4 regions of the Streptomyces diastaticus subsp. diastaticus genome follow, and region 3 is predicted to be linked to each of the others. Evidence: riboswitches for the same ligand, from Rfam matches in the RefSeq annotation. Region 3 holds a riboswitch; each other region holds the start of a gene.

Region 1 (4,204 bases), on a different contig from region 3:
GGCTCGGTCAGGCAGTAGCTGGCGAGATCCTCCATGGCGCACAGGCGCGGCAGCCACCGTTCGCGCTGGGCGTCGTCACCGTAGCGGTCGATCATCCAGGCGACCATGTTGTGGATGGAGAGGTACCCGGCGATGGCCGGGCAGCCGGAGGCGAGGGTCTCGAAGACGAGGACGCCGTCGGAGCGGGTGAGGCCGCTGCCGCCGGACTCCTCGCGGACGTAGACACCGCCGAGGCCGAGTCCGGCCGCCTTGCGCAGCACGTCGACGGGGAAGTGCTTGTCGCGGTCCCAGTCCAGGGCGTGCGGGGCGAGGTGGTCCTGGGCGAAGTCGAGCGTGGTCTCGACGAGGGCCTGCTGGTCCTCGGTGAGCGCGGTGATGGTCATAGCCGCTCAGCTCATCGTGGGGATCGTGAAGCTCGCTCCTTCTCGCAGGCCGGCGGGCCAGCGCGAGGTGACCGTCTTCGTACGGGTGTAGAAGCGGACGGCGTCCGGACCGTGTTGGTTGAGGTCGCCGAAGCCGGAGCGCTTCCAGCCGCCGAAGGTGTGGTAGGCGACCGGTACCGGGATGGGCACGTTGACGCCGACCATGCCGGTGTTGACTCGCCGGGTGAAGTCGCGGGCGGTGTCGCCGTCCCGGGTGAAGAGCGCCACGCCGTTGCCGAAGGTGTGCTCGCTGGGCAGGCGCAGCGCCTCCTCGTAGTCAGCGGCGCGCACGACGGACAGCACGGGGCCGAAGATCTCCTCCTGGTAGATGCGCATGGCGGGCGTCACCCGGTCGAAGAGGGAGGCGCCGGCGAAGAAGCCGTTCGCGTGGCCGTCGAGGGTGAATCCCCGTCCATCCACGACGAGTTCGGCTCCTTCCTTGACACCGAGGTCGACGTATGAGCGGACCCGGTCCACGGCGTCCCGGCCCACCAGGGGGCCGAAGTCGGCCTCGGGGTCGTCGCTGCGGCCGATCCGCAGCGCGGCGATGCGGTCCTTGAGTCGGGCCACGAGCGCGTCGGCGGTCTCCTCCCCCACCGGGACGGCGACCGAGATCGCCATGCACCGCTCCCCCGCCGAGCCGTACCCGGCACCGACCAGGGCGTCGACGGCCTGGTCGAGGTCGGCGTCCGGCATCACGATCATGTGGTTCTTGGCACCGCCGAAGCACTGGGCGCGCTTTCCGTGCGCGGCGGCGGTCGCGTAGACGTGCGCGGCGACCGGGGTGGAGCCGACGAAGCCGAGGGCTGCTACGCGGGGATCCTCCAGGAGGGTGTCGACGGTCTCCCGGGCGCCGTTGACGACGTTGAGGACGCCGGGCGGCAGGCCCGACTCCAGGAAGAGTTCGGCGAGCCGCAGCGGGACGGACGGGTCCCGCTCCGACGGCTTGAGGATGAAGGCGTTGCCGCAGGCCAGCGCGGGGGCGGCCTTCCACAGGGGGATCATCGCGGGGAAGTTGAAGGGGGTGATCCCGGCGACCACGCCGAGCGGGGAACGCAGGGAGTGGACGTCGATGCCGGTGCCGGCGTTGTCGGTGAACTCGCCCTTGAGCAGGTGCGGGATGCCGGCGGCGAACTCGACGACCTCCAGGCCGCGCTGGATGTCGCCGTGGGCGTCGGCGACGGTCTTGCCGTGCTCGGCGGACAGCAGCCGGGCCAGCGTGTCCTTCTCCTGCTCGACGAGCTGGAGAAAGCGCATCATGACCCGGGCCCGGCGTTGCGGGTTCCATTCGCCCCACTCGCGCTGTGCGCGGTCGGCGTCGGCGATGGCCGCCTCGGTCTCGGCGCGGTTCGCGAGGGGTACCAGGGCCTGGACGTCGCCGGTGTTGGGGTCGTACACCTCGCCGAAGGACCCCGAGGTGCCCGGGGTGTGCTTGCCGCCGACGAAGTGCGTCAACTCGCGCACGGAGGCGCGTTCGTGCTCTCGGACCATGACTGCCTGCTCTCGTCAGGAGGGATCCGGGGATGGCGCGCCGGGTCCCGCACACGTACGCGGTCGCGTACGGACGCAGGGGGCGCGGGCTCGCGTATGGCCGGAGTCCCGTCAGAGGCGGGGTTCACCAGGGTCGTGGGTACACACCGGTGCCATGCGTGTCAGCTCCATCCTCGTGGACAACACGGAACATCCCGCGGCCGGTATCCTGACTTCCGGATCAGCGCGCGCCGTCCGCCTTCCCGACATCCAACTCGTCAGTGGCGTACCGCTCGACGGCGTACTCCCCGGTCACAGTGGCGGGACCGTGCCGGAATCACACCGGCTTCCCTGCACCGCGGGCCTTGTACTCGCGACTATATAGTTGGACGTCCTAGTAAATCCAGTACCGTTCGGCGGTATCGCCGGAACCGGCCGGTCAGGTGGGTTCGGAATCGGCCGTCCGGGGTTCGGCGAAGCGCACGGGAGCGCGGAACCGGGCCTTGCGCGCGGCCCGCCGGAAGGTCGTCAGCACCGCCGGCCCCGCCAGCAGGATGCACACGAAGTTGGTGACCGCCCGGCCGGTGTCCCAGCCCAGGGACGTGGCGATGTCGAAGGCGATGTAGCGCTGCCACTGCTCGGTGAAGGGCAGTCCGGGCAGGTAGGCGATGGAGCTGTTGGGGTCCAGGGAGAACGGCCAGAAGGAAAGGTTGAGGAGGAAGCCGAAGAGATACCCGGACAGGGAACCGTAGACGGCCAGCATCAGCACCTCGCGGCGGCCCGTGGCCCGGGGGAGGAATCCGGCGAGCATCCCGACGAAGGCACAGCCGAACATCTGGTACGGCATCCAGGGCCCGACCCCGCCGGTGATGAGCGCGGAGGCGAACAGGGAGGTACAGCCGAGGGTGAAGCCGAAGCCGGGGCCGTAGACGCGGCCGGCCAGGACCAGGACGAAGAAGACGGTCTCGATGCCGGCGGTTCCGGCCCCCAGCGGTCGCAGGGCCGCGTTCACGGCGGACAGGACACCCAGCATGGCGAGGGCCTTGGAGTCGATACCGCCCTCGGCGATCTCCGAGAGGACCACACACAGGACGAGCACCAGGAGCACGCCGAAGATGAGCGGGGGCGCATAGTTCGAGCCGAACTTCCCGGGTGCCACGACGAACGGCCAGAAGAAGGCGACGATCCCGAGGAACGCCGACAGCACCATGACGACTGCGATGCGTGGGGTCAGCCGGATGGCGGCGGCCGTCGTCATGACCGGGCCGCCTTCACCTGGTCGACGGTCAGATACGGCAGCGGCGCGAGGATCTTCGCCGTCTGGGGCGCGAAGACGGGCGAGGAGACGATGACGTCGGCGGTCGGACCGTCGTCGACGACGTCGCCCTCGGCCATGACGACGACACGGTCGGCGGCGCGGGCGGCGAACTCGACGTCGTGGGTGGAGATCACGACCGCCCTGCCCTCCGCCGCGAGGGCGTTCACGACACCGATCAGTGCGGTCTTGGCCCGGTAGTCCAGGCCGCGGGTGGGCTCGTCGAGCAGGACGACCCGGGGCGCGGCGGAGAGCTGGATGGCGAGGACGAGGGCGAGCTTCTGTCCCTCGGACAGGTCGCGGGGATGGGTGGCGTCGTCGATGCCCGGAGCGAGTCGGTCCAGTACGGTGCGGGCCTCGGTGGTGCCCGACTCGGTGTCCGCCTGGTCGAGCTCCTGCCTCACGCTCTCCAGGTAGAGCAGATCGGAGGGCGTCTGCGGGACCAGTCCGACGAGTCGACGGGACCGCGCGGCGGGCACGTCGCGCGGATCGGGGCCGTCGACCGGTTTCACCGTCCCGGCTCGGCGCGGGCCCGACCCCTGCAAGGCCCACAGGAGCGAGGACTTGCCACAGCCGTTGCGTCCCATGAGGGCGGTCACCTCGCCCGCGTACAGGTCGAGGTCGACCTCTCGTACGGCGGGGACGCCCCCGTAGGCGACGGTGATGCCGCGCGCCGTCAGCAGCTTGCGCCGCTCCTGGGCCGGGGCCAGGCGGACAGGGGCCGGGGGGCGGTCGGCCAGTTCGGTGCGCAGGGGGGCGGCCTCACGGCGGGCGTCGCGGATCGACAGCGGCAGGGGTGACCAGTCGGCCGCCCGGCCCAGTTCGACGATCGGCGGGGCGATCGTCGACGTGCGCAGGATCTCGGCGGCGGGTCCGATGCGGGCACGGCCGTCACCGGGCAGGTGGAGGACCCGGTCGGCGTACTGGACGACGCGTTCGAGCCGGTGCTCGGCCATGAGGACGGTGACCCCGAGGTCGTGGACGAGGCGGGTGACCG
Region 2 (4,204 bases), 1.3 Mb from region 3:
ACGGAGGTCATCTTCGCCGCCCTCGTAGGCGCCATTCTGTGGAATCTTCTGACCTGGCTCGTCGGCCTGCCGTCGAGCTCCTCGCACGCACTGTTCGGCGGCCTCATCGGCGCCGCGGTGATGTCCGCGGGCTGGTCCTCCGTCAACGGCGGCACCGTCGTCACCAAGGTGCTGCTGCCCGCCCTCGCCGCGCCGATCGTCGCCGGCCTCGCCGCGATGCTCGCCACCCGGCTCACCTTCCGGATCAACCGGAACGTGGACGAGAAGTCCACCGCCAAGGGCTACCGCGCCGGGCAGATCGCCTCGGCCGGCCTGGTCTCGCTGGCGCACGGCACCAACGACGCCCAGAAGACGATGGGTGTCATCACCCTCGCCCTGGTCACCGGCGGTGTCCTCGCGCCCGGCTCCAACCCCCCGCTGTGGGTCATCGTCTCCGCCGGTGTCGCCATCGCGCTCGGCACCTACCTGGGCGGCTGGCGCATCATCCGGACCATGGGCAAGGGCCTGACCGACCTCACCCCGCCGCAGGGCTTCGCCGCCCAGACCAGCGCCGCGACGGTCATCCTCGCCTCCTCCCACCTGGGTTTCTCCCTCTCCACCACCCAGTCCTGCTCCGGCGCCGTGATGGGCGCGGGCCTCGGCCGCAAGGGCGGCGTGGTCCGCTGGTCGACCGCCACCCGGATGTTCGTGGCCTGGGGTCTGACCCTGCCGGCCGCCGCCCTCGTCGGCGCGGCCGCCGAACTCCTCACCAAGCAGGGCGACTGGGGCGTCGCCGCCACCGCGGTCCTGCTGGTCGGCGGGTCCTTCGCGATCTGGCTCCGCTCGCGCCGCTCCCCCGTCACCCACGACAACGTCAACGACGTCGAGCCGGTCCAGGACGAGCCCGCGGGCGTCGTCACGCAGGCCATGGCCTCCGTCGCCCCGCCGCCCACCGGCGCGGCCGTCGCCTCCGACGGGGCCACCGTGCCGGCCTCCGGCGACCGGGACGACGACGGTCCCGCGGGCGGCTCCCCGCTCCCCTCGATCCCGGCCCAGCCGGGCCACCCCTCCGCCGCCGCGGAACCCGCCCGGCCGGCGCGGGTCTGACCCGGCCTCGCGTACGTAAGGACTCCTCACCATGGACATCGACTGGGCAGCTCTCGGCTCCGTCTTCGGCGTGAGCCTCGTGGTCACCGTCGCGCTCGTCGGCTTCTTCACCCTCGGCATCGTGGGCCTCTCCAAGAGCGCGAGCGGCGCGCAGGGCGGGTCCGGCGCCGCGGCCAAGGCCGGCGGTTACCTCTGCTTCGCGCTCTGCGCGGCGGCGGTCGCCTACGGGATCTACGTCATCGTGGTCTGAGGGCCACCACCCGCCGGCGAAGGGCGGGCCGGACGCACGGCGTCCGGCCCGCCCTTCGCCGTCCTGGGTGCGTACACCCCGGCTGTGGGCCTCCACACACTCTTCCTCGCAGGTCAACGGCGAGTTGACTGGTGTTCCGGGGCCGTGGTGGACTGCCGGGGCCGAAACACGGAGGCAGCAGAGGAAGCCGGTGCGAATCCGGCGCGGTCCCGCCACTGTCACCGGGGAGCGGCATCTCCGCCGAGCGCCACGGCCCGAAAGGGCTGGAAGGCCAGGGGGTGCCGCCGATCCGGAAGCCAGGAGACTCTCGCCCCCGGTCACGTCGAACCAGGGCGCGGACCCTGAGTGAGGACACACCGCCATGCGTGGCTGCCCGTCGCCGCCCCCTTGCCCACTCCCCCGGTACGCCGAGCGCCGAACGGGCTGAGCCCGTGGACCGGGCCGACCGCGTCTTCGCGTACGGCGCCACCGCCGGGCTGCTGGCCGACGCCCTCCTCGCCGATCCCCGCCGGGGCCACCCCGTGGCCCTCTTCGGCCGGGCCGCCTCCGCCGTCGAGCGGCGCCTGTTCCACGACCACCGGGGCTGGGGCGCGCTGCACACCGCCCTGTGCGCCGGGGGCGCCACCGCGGTAGCCGCACTGGCCGCCCGCGCTGTGCGCCCCCACCCGCGCGCGGCCGTCGCGCTGACCGCCGCCACCACCTGGGCGGTGGTCGGCGGCACCTCGCTGGTGCGTGAGGCCCGGCTGATCGGAGCCGCGCTGGAGGCCGGTGACGTGGCCGGGGCCAGGCGGCTGCTGCCCCGGCTCTGCGGGCGCGACCCCGAGGCGCTGGACGCGGACGCGCTGGCCCGGGCCGTGGTGGAGTCGGTCGCCGAGAACACCTCCGACGCGGTGGTCGGCGCCCTGGTCTGGGGCGCGGTGGCCGGCGTGCCGGGTCTGGCCGGCTTCCGCGCCGTCAACACGCTGGACGCCATGGTCGGCCACAAGTCCCCCCGGCTGCGCCGGTTCGGGTGGGCCTCGGCCCGGCTCGACGACGCCGTCGGGTACCCGGGCGCCCGGCTGACCGCGGCCCTCGCCGTCCTCGCCGGGCCCGACCCGCGCGGCGCCCTGCGCGCCTGGCGCGCCGACGCGCACCGCCACCCCAGCCCCAACGCGGGCCCGGTCGAGGCGGCGTTCGCCGGGGCGCTCGGCGTACGCCTCGGCGGCACCCTCGCCTACGGCGGGCGGACCGAGCACCGGCCGGTGCTGGGCACGGCGGGCCGCGCCGTGCGGCCCGGTGACGTCGAGCGGGCCGCCCGGCTCTCCCGGCGGGTCGGCGCGCTGGCGCTGGTCGCGGGGGCGGGCGCGCGGCTGGCGGCCGGAGCGATACGCGGGCGCGCACGGCGCGCGACGACAGGACAGGGAGGGGCAGGGGCATGAGCGGCGGGTTGCTGATCGCGGGGACCACCTCGGACGCCGGGAAGAGCGTGCTGACGGCCGGCGTCTGCCGGTGGCTGGCGCGGCGCGGGATGAAGGTGGCGCCGTTCAAGGGGCAGAACATGTCCCTGAACTCGTTCGTCACGCGGGAGGGCGCGGAGATCGGCCGGGCCCAGGCGATGCAGGCGCAGGCGGCCCGCGTCGAGCCGACGGCGCTGATGAATCCGGTACTGCTCAAGCCCGGTGGCGACCGCTCCAGCCAGGTGGTGCTGCTCGGCAGGCCGGTCGGGGAGCTGAGCGCCCGGGGCTTCTTCGGCTCGGTGCCCCCCGGCGAAGCGGCCCGGGCGGTGGCGGGCGGCCGCCGGGAGGCGCTGCTGGAGCCGGTGCTGGACTGCCTGGCGCGGCTGCGTGCCACCCACGACGTGGTGGTCTGCGAGGGTGCGGGCAGTCCGGCCGAGATCAATCTGCGCCGGACCGACATCGTCAACATGGGCGTGGCCCGGGCGGCGAGGCTGCCGGTGCTGGTCGTCGGCGACATCGACCGGGGCGGCGTCTTCGCCTCGTTCTTCGGCACCACGGCGCTGCTGGCCCCCGAGGACCAGGCGCTGGTCGCCGGGTACGTCGTCAACAAGTTCCGCGGCGACGCCGAACTCCTGAAGCCCGGCATCGACATGCTGCGCGGCCTCACCGGCCGCCACACCTTCGGTGTCCTGCCGTACGCCGAGGGGCTCGGCATCGACGAGGAGGACGGGCTGCGCGTCTCGCTGCGCGGCGCGGTCCGCGAGTCGGTGGTGGCGCCGCCGGTCGGTGAGGACGTGCTGCGGGTCGCGGTCTGCGCGGTGCCGCTGATGTCCAACTTCACCGACGTGGACGCGCTGGCCGCGGAACCGGGGGTCGTGGTGCGGTTCGTGGACCGGCCCGAGGAGCTGGCCGACGCCGACCTGGTGGTGGTCCCCGGCACCCGGGGCACGGTCCGCGCGCTGGCCTGGCTGCGCGAGCGGGGTCTCGCCGACGCGCTGCTGCGGCGGGTCGCCGAGGGGCGTCCGGTGCTCGGCGTCTGCGGCGGCTACCAACTGCTCGGGGAGCGGATCGAGGACGAGGTGGAGTCCCGGGCGGGCACCGTCGAGGGGCTCGGCGTGCTGCCGGTCCGGGTGCGGTTCGCGGCGGAGAAGACGCTGGCCCGGCCGAGCGGTTCGGCGTTGGGCGAGCCCGCCGAGGGGTACGAGATCCACCACGGCGTCGCCGAGGTGCTGGGCGGCGAGCCGGTCTTCACCGACGCCGGCGGGCGGGCCCTGGACGGCTGCCGGGTGGGCGCGGTCTGGGGCACCCACTGGCACGGCTCGCTGGAGAGCGACGGCTACCGCAGGGCGTTCCTCACCGAGGTGGCCCGGGCGGCGGGCCGCCGGTTCGTCCCCGCCCCCGACACCTCCTTCGGCCGGCTCCGCGAGGAGCA
Region 3 (4,204 bases):
GCGTCGACCGTGGTGGAGGCCACGATGCGACACCGCATCCCGTAGCGGTGGCAGGCGAGGGCCAGCGCGTAGGCGTAGATGCCGCTGGAGCTGTCCATCAGGGTCTGTCCGGGCCGGACCACACCCTCGTCCAGCAGGTGACGCACGGCTCCCAGGGCGGAGTAGATCTTCATCGACTCGAATCGGAGCAGTACGAGTCCGTGGTCGAGGCGCACCAGGTCCGGCGCCTTCAGGGCGTCGGCGACATGGGGGTGGATCACCTGAATCCTCCTTGGGCGAAAGAGCACTGATGGCCCAGCGACGCGAAGAACGCCGTCAGGTCCGAGCGGGTGCGGCCGGAGAAGGGGCGGCAGAAGAGGTATCCGACCAGGCAGCCGGTGTGGGCGACGAAGACGCCGTCGGCTCCGAAACGTCCCTGGTGAGCGAGGACCGTTTCGAAGGTCTCTTTGGGCAGTACCTCTTGGGAGAGCGCCGCGCTCTGCGTCGAGGCGCGGGCGACGGCCACGGGGTCGCGAGCGGAGAAGCCGTCGAGCAGACCGGTGAGAGCCTGTCCGTACGCGTCCGGCCTTCGGCGGTAGAACTGCTGCAATGAGCCCTTTCCAACCTGACGATGTGGGCCGGTGGTTGGCGGGTTATGCGAAGCGGTGAAGCTCCTGGTAGACGGGTTCACGACCAAGATCACCCGTGCCGACCAGGAGCTTCGCGTGCTTGTCTACCCATCGGCGATCGACCTGTCCAGTGACCATCTGCGCCACCTCGCCGGACGCCTGGCTGCGCGCCGTCGTGAGATCGGCACCCGGTGGCGGCGCATCACGCCGGGCCGCCAGGCCCTTCTGGTTCTGGCGCATCTGCGCTGCGGTGACACCTACGCCCAGCTTGCCGCCGGGTTCGGCATCGGGGTCGCAACGGTTTACCGCTATGTCCGCGAGGCGATAGAAGTCCTGGCCACGCTCGCTCCCAGCCTGGCCCAGGTCATGCGGACCGCGAGCCGCCTGGCCTTTGTGATCCTCGACGGCACCCTGCTGCCGATCGACCGAATCGCCGCCGACACCCGGTACTACTCCGGCAAACACAAACGTCACGGCATGAACGTCCAGGTTCTCACCGACCCGTTCGGCCGCCTGCTGTGGGCTTCGCCCGCGCTGCCCGGCTCCACCCACGACCTGACTGCGGCCCGCACTCACGGGATCATCGAAGCTCTCGCCGCTGCCGAACTCAAGTGCTGGGCGGACAAGGCATACCAAGGTGCCGGCTGCCCGGTCCGGGTGCCCTTCCGTGGCCGTCGCCTCAAGCGGTGGCAGCGCCGGCACAACAGCACGCACGCCAAGATCCGCTGCCTCGGCGAGCAGGCCATGGCCACCCTGAAGGGCTGGCGACTGCTACGGAAGCTCCGCTGCAGCACGAACCGGATCACCGACGTGGTGAAGGCCGTTCTCGTCCTGCACCACGCGACAGCGTGAGGTGGGAAAACCCTCAATGTCCTCGTGACCGCTTCGGTGTCCACCACGCCCGGCTCAGTGATGTACGCGGTGTGGAAACGCAGTGCGGTGCCCAGGCGCCGCACTATCCGGTGCCGGTTGCTCAGGTGGAGGGCGAACTCGTCGAGGAAGACGCTGTCGGCACGCTCGATCGACGAGAGGACGCGTAGCACCGTGTCCAGGTCGTAGGGGATGCCGAGGTAGGTGTGGAGGCAGCGCAGCGTGGCCACGATGTCAGCGGTCGAACTTGCCATCCCCACACCGACACGGAGCTCGGACTGATGGCTCCAGGTCCCCGACGGCGGCGCCAGGCCGTGGTGGTCCAGGAACAGGCGAGCGGCCTCGGCCGCCTTCGGGCGGAGCCCGGCCCTCTTCTGCGGGGCGGCGCCCGGGGTGAAGCCCACTCGGGCGGTCAGACCGTGTACCGGAAAAGAGACCAGGGCGATGTCGGAGTCGTCGCCGGAAGGCAGGGGGCCTTGGTACAGCTCGCCCAGGGTCCCATGGCACGCTCCCCAGACCGTCGGCGAGCGCGGAGCGTGGTTCTCAAGGACCTCCGGTAAGGAGTTCAGCACCGTCGGCCCCCCTCTGGCCGACGGGCCACGGCGGGGTCTTCGGTCGGGGAGAAGTGGCGGAAAAGGGACACGGGCTCGCTCTCCTTCCGACGCCGTGCACCAGACACGGGCGAGGAGGAGGACAGGTCGCGGCGCGCTCGCCGCGAAGGCGCCGTGACCGTCGACCCGGTCCTCGAGGTCGCAGTGGTCGGACCCGCCAGACAACTTCGGGCGGGTGCGGCCGGCAGGTGACCGGGCTTGCGGGAAGTGCCACGGCGCCTCGGTCTGGCTGGAGGCCAGGTGCGTGGCGTCGGAGTTCGGGGGTTCTCGCACACCGTTGCGGGACAGCCCCGGATTTCCACCGGGTTCCCTCTTACGCCGTACCAGTGCGGTCACTTGGTACGGAGCGATTGCAGCGTCAGCGTAGACGCGGTGCCTCCGATGCGACAGGGGGCGGTTCAGCGGTGTCCTGATGTGAGTGGTGGGGGAGGGAGGAGCGGTACGGAAGTACACACGTGAGACAGCAGTGTTGATCTGTGGCCGGAAAACGACTGCGTCCGACTGGCCTGTCCCGTCACACTGGGCCCCACGACCTCACCGAGCGCTCGGTGACCGACCCTGGAGGCTTCGCCTTGTCGCCAGAAACGGCTTCCCAGGACGAGACGGAGAGAGGCTCCGGTAAGAACCGGGGCCGTGTGGGAGGGCGCGTCACCCTTCGCGGTGATCTTCGCCTCGCCGTGCCGGACGCCGCCGCCGCGGTCGGGGTCACCGCCGCCGTCTTCGTCTTCCTGTACGTCCGGATGGAGTCCGGTACCTCCGCGACAGTCGCGGTCATGCCCTTCATGGACGACGCCCGCACGTACTGGATCTACCTGCTCAGTCAGGCGTTCGGCTGGTCCGCCCTGTTGTGGGCGTGGGGGACGGTGATGATCGGTCTGCTGGTCTCCGGTACCAGGCCTGAAGCGCTGCGCGTCTCGCCGCAGACCCTGGAGCGCTGGCACCGCACGACCAGCCTCACCACGATGGCGCTGATGCTGGCGCACGCCCTCATGTTCGCCGCGGAACTGGTCCGGTACGAGGCGCAGCTCGGCTGGGCCGAACGACTGTGGGCAGCCTTCGCTGACTCCTTCGTCCCCGGCTGGTACGACTCGGGAACAGGCCAGATCGCCATCCCCATCGGGCAGGCCGCTCTCTACCTGGCCGTGCCGCTGGGGCTGCTCTTCTACGTGCGCCACCGCATCGGAGCGAGGACCTGGCGGGTTTTGCACCGCTTCGTGATCGTCGTCTACGTGCTCAGCGTCTGGCACACGCTGCTGTACGGCACCAACGTCTGGTACGGCGAGTGGCCACGCACCGTGCTCTGGCTGCTCCAGATTCCTGTCGCCGTCCTGCTGCTGGCGAGGCTGGTCGGGCCGGCGCGACGGAGTGAACGGCTGGGCAAACCGGAGTCGGTCCGCCGGCTTTCGGGGTGGACCTTGCGAGCCGCGGGCCGCGTCGTCGTGGCAGGTGTAGCGGTGGCTCTGCTCGTCGTGGCGCTCTCGGGACGGGACGGGGGGCGCGAGCGGCCAGTGGAGCCGCCCTCCACCAGTCCGCATCCGCACCACAGCTGACGGTCCCGGAGGTGGACGACGACCGCCGTCGTGCCGGCGGTCGTACGGTTCAGTCCCTGCTCCGGTTCCCAGGTGTGCGGCTCGCGACAACCTTGAGGACAAAGCGGCATATGACGGGTTCGCATCGATGCGGAACGAGCCCTTCCCCGTCACCATGGCGGACTGTGAGCCACACCGAGAGCCTCGTGCGTGCCGTGCGGGCCCTCCTTTTCGCGCTGGTGTGCGTGAGCCTCGCGGGGAGCGGCCACGCGCTCTCCTCCGCGCATGCGGTCTCCCCGGAGGTGCTGGTCGCGGCGTTCTGGTCGATCGTCGTGGCCGCGTGGTTCGCCGCCGGACGGGCCCGCGGACCCCTCGCCATCTGCGCGGGGACGCTCGGCACCCAACTTCTGCTGCACGCGGCTTTCAGCTGGGCCCACACCGTTCCTGAACCGGGCTCGTCCTCTCACGCGTACCCAGGTGCGCACATGGGAGGGGCCGGGATGCCGGACGCGGCGAACCCCTTCGCCTGAAACACGCTGGCGACCGGTGACACTTCTTCCATGACGGCCGCCCACCTTCTCGCGGC
Region 4 (4,204 bases), on a different contig from region 3:
GCCAGCAGCCCTGCCAGCAGCCGCAGCAGGGTCGACTTGCCGGAGCCGTTGGGCCCGATGAGCCCGACCGTGCTTGCGGCGCGCGCCTGGAGCGTGACGCCGTCCAGGATGAGCCGCCCGCCCGCCGACCGCGAGACCCGTTCCGCGCGGAGCGCCGGCCGGCCGGCCGGGCAGGTGGCACGGCCGGTCACGCGGGCCTCCGGGTGCGGTACATGATGAGGACGAAGGCGGGCACGCCGATCAGCGAGGTGACCACGCCGACCGGGATCTCCTGCGGCGCCAGCACGGTCCTGGCCAGGGTGTCCACCCAGACCAGGAAGACGGCGCCGCTCAGCGCCGCCACCGGCAGCAGCCGCCCGTGCAGGGTGCCGGTCAGGGCGCGGGCGGCGTGCGGCAGCACCAGCCCGACGAAACCGATCGCTCCGGCGGCGCTGACCAGCGCGGCGGTGAGCAGCGCGGTGACGGTCAGCAGGACCAGCCGGGTCCGCGCCACCGGGACGCCGAGGGAGGCGGCGCTCTCCGTTCCGAAGGCGAAGGCGTCGAGCTGGTTGGCCCGTGCCCCGCACACCACCAGCGCCGCCGCCAGCACGGCCAGGCAGGCCCAGACGTCGGTCCAGGTGGCGCCGGAGAGGCTGCCGAGCAGCCAGAAGAGGATGCCCCGGGTCTGTTCGGCGTCGGCGGCGAACATCACGACGAACGAGGTGAGCGCGGAGAAGAGCTGCATACCCGCCACTCCGGAGAGCACCACCCGGTCGGTGGTGCCGCCGAGGCTGTGGCTGAGCAGCAGCACGAGACCGAAGGAGACGAGGGCGCCGACGAAGGCGCCGGTGGAGACCGACAGCGCGCCGCCGCCGAGCCCGAGGACGACCACGGCGACCGCGCCGGTGGAGGCGCCGGAGGAGACGCCGAGGACGAACGGGTCGGCCAGCGGGTTGCGCAGCAGCGACTGCATGACCACGCCGCAGAGCGCGAGCCCGGCCCCGCAGACGGCGGCCAGCACGGTACGCGGCAAGCGCAGTTCCCAGACGATGCCCTCACGGATGGGCGTCAGCCCGCTCTCCCGGCCGCCGAGGCGGGAGGCGACGACGGCCCACACGTCGGGGACGGAGACGCGGGCGGGACCGATGGTGATGGCGACCGAGACGGAGGCCAGCAGCAGGACGAGAGCCGACAGACCGAGCGTCCACGCCCCCGGCCGCCGCGCCCGCCCGGGCCCCGTGCCGGGGCGCGCGGCGGTGACGGTCACTTCGCCAGCCCGAACTCACGCAGCTTGGCGGCGACTTCCTCGATGCCGTCGACGGTGCGGATCGAGGGGTTCAGCGCCGCCCCGCTCACCTGTACGTACCGCTTCCTCTTCACCGCCGTCATGGTGCGAGTGGCCGGGTGGGACTCCAGGAAGGCGATCTTCCTGGCGGCGCTCTCCGCCGTCTGCGACTTGCGGGTGAGGTCGCCGATGACCAGCACGTCGGGGTCGCGGTCGGCGACGGTCTCCCAGTTGATCTGCGGCCACTCGTCCTTGGTGTCGTCGAAGACGTTCTTCCCGCCGACGGCCTCGGTGATGATGCCGGGCGCACCGCAGCAGCCGCCCATGTACGGCGCCTCGGCGTTGGCGAACCAGTAGAGGAGGGTGGGCCGTTCGTCCTCGGGAGCCTTCCTGGTGCTCAGCCCGTCAGTGGCCTTCCGGGCCCGCCGGCCGAGGTCGGCGACGAGCTTCTCACCACGTTCCTCGACGCCGAAGACCTTCGCCAGGTCGGTGACCTCGCCGTGGATGTCGGCCAGGGAGAGCGGATCGGTCCGCGCGCCGTCCCCGTCACCGGAGTTGGTCTTGGCGCAGTCGGCGGGCGAGACGTAGGTGCCCACACCGAGGTCCTCGAACGCCTCGCGGGTGGCGACGCCGCCCTTGCCGAGGGTCGACTCGAAGGAGGCGGTGACGAAGTCCGGTTCCTCGTCGAGGACCTTCTCGAACGAGGGGTTGTTGTCGGCGAGCCGCTTGACCTTGGCGTTGTCCTTCGCCAGGTGCGGCAGGACCGGGTCGGTCCAGGTAGCGGTGCCCGCCATCCGGTCGGCGAGACCGAGCGAGAGCAGGATCTCGGTGGAGTCCTGGTTGAGCGAGACGGCTCGCCGCGGCGGCTGCTCGACGGTCACGGTGCGGCCGCAGTTCTCCAGCGTGGCCGCCCCGGCCTCCTTCGCCTCGGCGGCGGGTTCGGAGCCCTGGCCCCCGCAGGCGGTGAGCAGCAGGCCGAGGGCGGTGCAGGAGGCGGCGAGGGAGATCCGGCGGAAGGGCGCAACAAGCACGGGGGTACGGCTTTCGTGTCGAGGCTCGGTCGCGAAGCCTGGCGTACAGGAACCCCGCCCGAAGGGGCGGAGGGCCAGCAGGTCTTCGGACTCGGGGTCGTGCGGACGGCGCGCCTTCCCGGGGGATGCCCCAGTGGCGTACTGCGCCGCCCGTCGCCCTCACCGCTGCGCGTCAGTTCCGGGTTCGCACCGGATTCCCTGACCCGTTCGCATCGAGATGCGCGGGTACGACTGGCGTGCGAAAGCTAGCACGGCGGGCCTCCCGGTCCCTGGGGTGGGGGGAGGCCCGCCGTGCCCGTACGGCCTGCGGTCATGCCGGGGTGCGGTCGTCCTCGGTGGCGTCCCGCGCCGGCTCGGCCCGGCGGCTGAGCGCGCCCGGCCACCAGGAGGCGGGGCCGATGTCGCGGACCAGGGCGGGGACCAGCAGGGAGCGCACGACCAGGGTGTCGAGCAGCACGCCGAAGGCGACGATGAAGGCGATCTGGACGAGGAAGGCCAGCGGGATCACCCCGAGGGCCGCGAAGGTGGCCGCCAGGACCACACCGGCCGAGGTGATGACTCCGCCGGTGGTGGTCAGGCCCCGCCGTACGCCCTCGCGGGTGCCGTGCAGCGCGGTCTCCTCGCGGACCCGGGACATCAGGAAGATGTTGTAGTCGACGCCGAGGGCGACCAGGAAGACGAATCCGTAGAGCGGGACGGAGGCGTCCGTCCCGGTGAAGCCGAAGACGTGGGTGAAGACCAGCGAGGCGATGCCGAGGGTGGCGGCGAAGTTCAGTGCCACGGTGAGCACCAGCAGCAGCGGCGTCACCAGCGAGCGGAGCAGCGCGATCAGGATGACGAGGATGATGGCCAGCACCACCGGCATGATCAGGTTCCGGTCGGCCTCGGCGGTGCGCTGGGTGTCGTACTGCTGCGCGGTGTAGCCGCCGACCACCGCGTCGGCGCCGTCCACCGCGTGTACGGCGGTCCGCAGCCGGGCCACGGTCTCCTTGGCGGCGTCGCTGTCCGCGCCGTCCTGGAGGGTGGCGTCGATCCGCACCCGGCCGTCCACGACGCGCGGTTCGCCGCCGCCGGGCCGTCCCGACTCGGTGACCGGGGCGACCGAGGCGACGCCCTCGGTCTTCTCGGCGGCCGCGACCACCTCGTCCACCCGGCCGGCGTCGGCGATGACGACGGCCGGGTTGCCGGCGCCGCCCGGGAAGTGACGGCTCAGCGTCTCCTGGGCGGAGACCGACGGTGCGTCGTTGACGAAGATCTCGTCGAGCGGGACGCCCCGGCTGCTCAGCGTCGGGGCGAAGGCCGCGCACGCCACGAGGGCGGCCAGGGTGATCGCCCAGACCTTGCGCGGCGTCCTGTCGACCCGGTCGGCGACCCGCTGCCACAGACGGTGGCTGCCACCGGTGCCGGTGACCTTGGGCCGGGCCGGCCAGTAGGCGGCCCGGCCGAGCAGGACCAGAGCGGCGGGCAGGAAGGTGAGCGCGCTGAGGACCGAGCAGACGATGCCGATGGCCCCGACGGGTCCGAGGGCCCGGTTGTTGGTGAGGTCGCTGAGGAGAAGTGCCAGCAGGCCGAGCGCGACGGTGGCGGCGCTGGCGGTGATCGGTCCGAACGACTGCCGCCAGGCCAGCCGCATCGCGGTGAACCGGTCGCCGTGCAGGCTCAGTTCCTCCCGGAACCGGGCGGTGAGCAGCAGCGCGTAGTCGGTGGCGGCACCGATCACCAGGATCGACAGGATGCCCTGCACCTGCCCGTCGACCCGGACCACGTCCCGCTCGGCCAGGGCGTACACCACCGCGCAGGCGAGTCCGAGGGCGAGGACCGCGCCGAAGATGATGACGAGCGGCAGCAGCACGCTGCGGTAGACCACCAGCAGGATCAGCAGTACCGCGATCAGCGCGACCCCCAGCAG

The links. Region 3 has a riboswitch for cobalamin ahead of Sdia_RS30620 (GHMP family kinase ATP-binding protein). Riboswitches for the same ligand answer to the same signal wherever they lie in the genome.
Region 1: it holds a riboswitch for cobalamin, as region 3 does, so the genes downstream of both, Sdia_RS18105 (CoA-acylating methylmalonate-semialdehyde dehydrogenase) here and Sdia_RS30620 (GHMP family kinase ATP-binding protein) in region 3, are expected to answer to the same signal.
Region 2: it holds a riboswitch for cobalamin, as region 3 does, so the genes downstream of both, Sdia_RS12120 (cobalamin biosynthesis protein) here and Sdia_RS30620 (GHMP family kinase ATP-binding protein) in region 3, are expected to answer to the same signal.
Region 4: it holds a riboswitch for cobalamin, as region 3 does, so the genes downstream of both, Sdia_RS22240 (ABC transporter substrate-binding protein) here and Sdia_RS30620 (GHMP family kinase ATP-binding protein) in region 3, are expected to answer to the same signal.

The regions. Positions count from the first base shown of each region.
Region 1 covers NZ_BLLN01000005.1:54,537-58,740, forward strand. The annotation lists gene Sdia_RS18100 (acyl-CoA dehydrogenase family protein) at 1-383, opposite strand, end outside; gene Sdia_RS18105 (CoA-acylating methylmalonate-semialdehyde dehydrogenase) at 390-1,913, opposite strand; cobalamin riboswitch at 2,095-2,268, opposite strand; gene Sdia_RS18110 (ECF transporter S component) at 2,332-3,150, opposite strand; gene Sdia_RS18115 (ABC transporter ATP-binding protein) at 3,147-4,204, opposite strand, start outside.
Region 2 covers NZ_BLLN01000003.1:829,318-833,521, reverse strand. The annotation lists gene Sdia_RS12130 (inorganic phosphate transporter) at 1-1,086, shown strand, start outside; gene Sdia_RS12125 (hypothetical protein) at 1,118-1,336, shown strand; cobalamin riboswitch at 1,518-1,642, shown strand; gene Sdia_RS12120 (cobalamin biosynthesis protein) at 1,768-2,754, shown strand; gene Sdia_RS12115 (cobyric acid synthase) at 2,751-4,204, shown strand, end outside.
Region 3 covers NZ_BLLN01000003.1:2,139,367-2,143,570, forward strand. The annotation lists gene Sdia_RS17410 (cysteine synthase family protein) at 1-260, opposite strand, end outside; gene Sdia_RS17415 (hypothetical protein) at 257-589, opposite strand; gene Sdia_RS17420 (transposase family protein) at 705-1,460, shown strand; partial or broken gene Sdia_RS30620 (GHMP family kinase ATP-binding protein) at 1,634-2,050, opposite strand; cobalamin riboswitch at 2,274-2,425, opposite strand; gene Sdia_RS17430 (ferric reductase-like transmembrane domain-containing protein) at 2,725-3,639, shown strand; gene Sdia_RS17435 (hypothetical protein) at 3,804-4,148, shown strand.
Region 4 covers NZ_BLLN01000005.1:1,073,721-1,077,924, reverse strand. The annotation lists gene Sdia_RS22250 (ABC transporter ATP-binding protein) at 1-191, opposite strand, end outside; gene Sdia_RS22245 (FecCD family ABC transporter permease) at 188-1,246, opposite strand; gene Sdia_RS22240 (ABC transporter substrate-binding protein) at 1,243-2,295, opposite strand; cobalamin riboswitch at 2,355-2,546, opposite strand; gene Sdia_RS22235 (MMPL family transporter) at 2,606-4,204, opposite strand, start outside.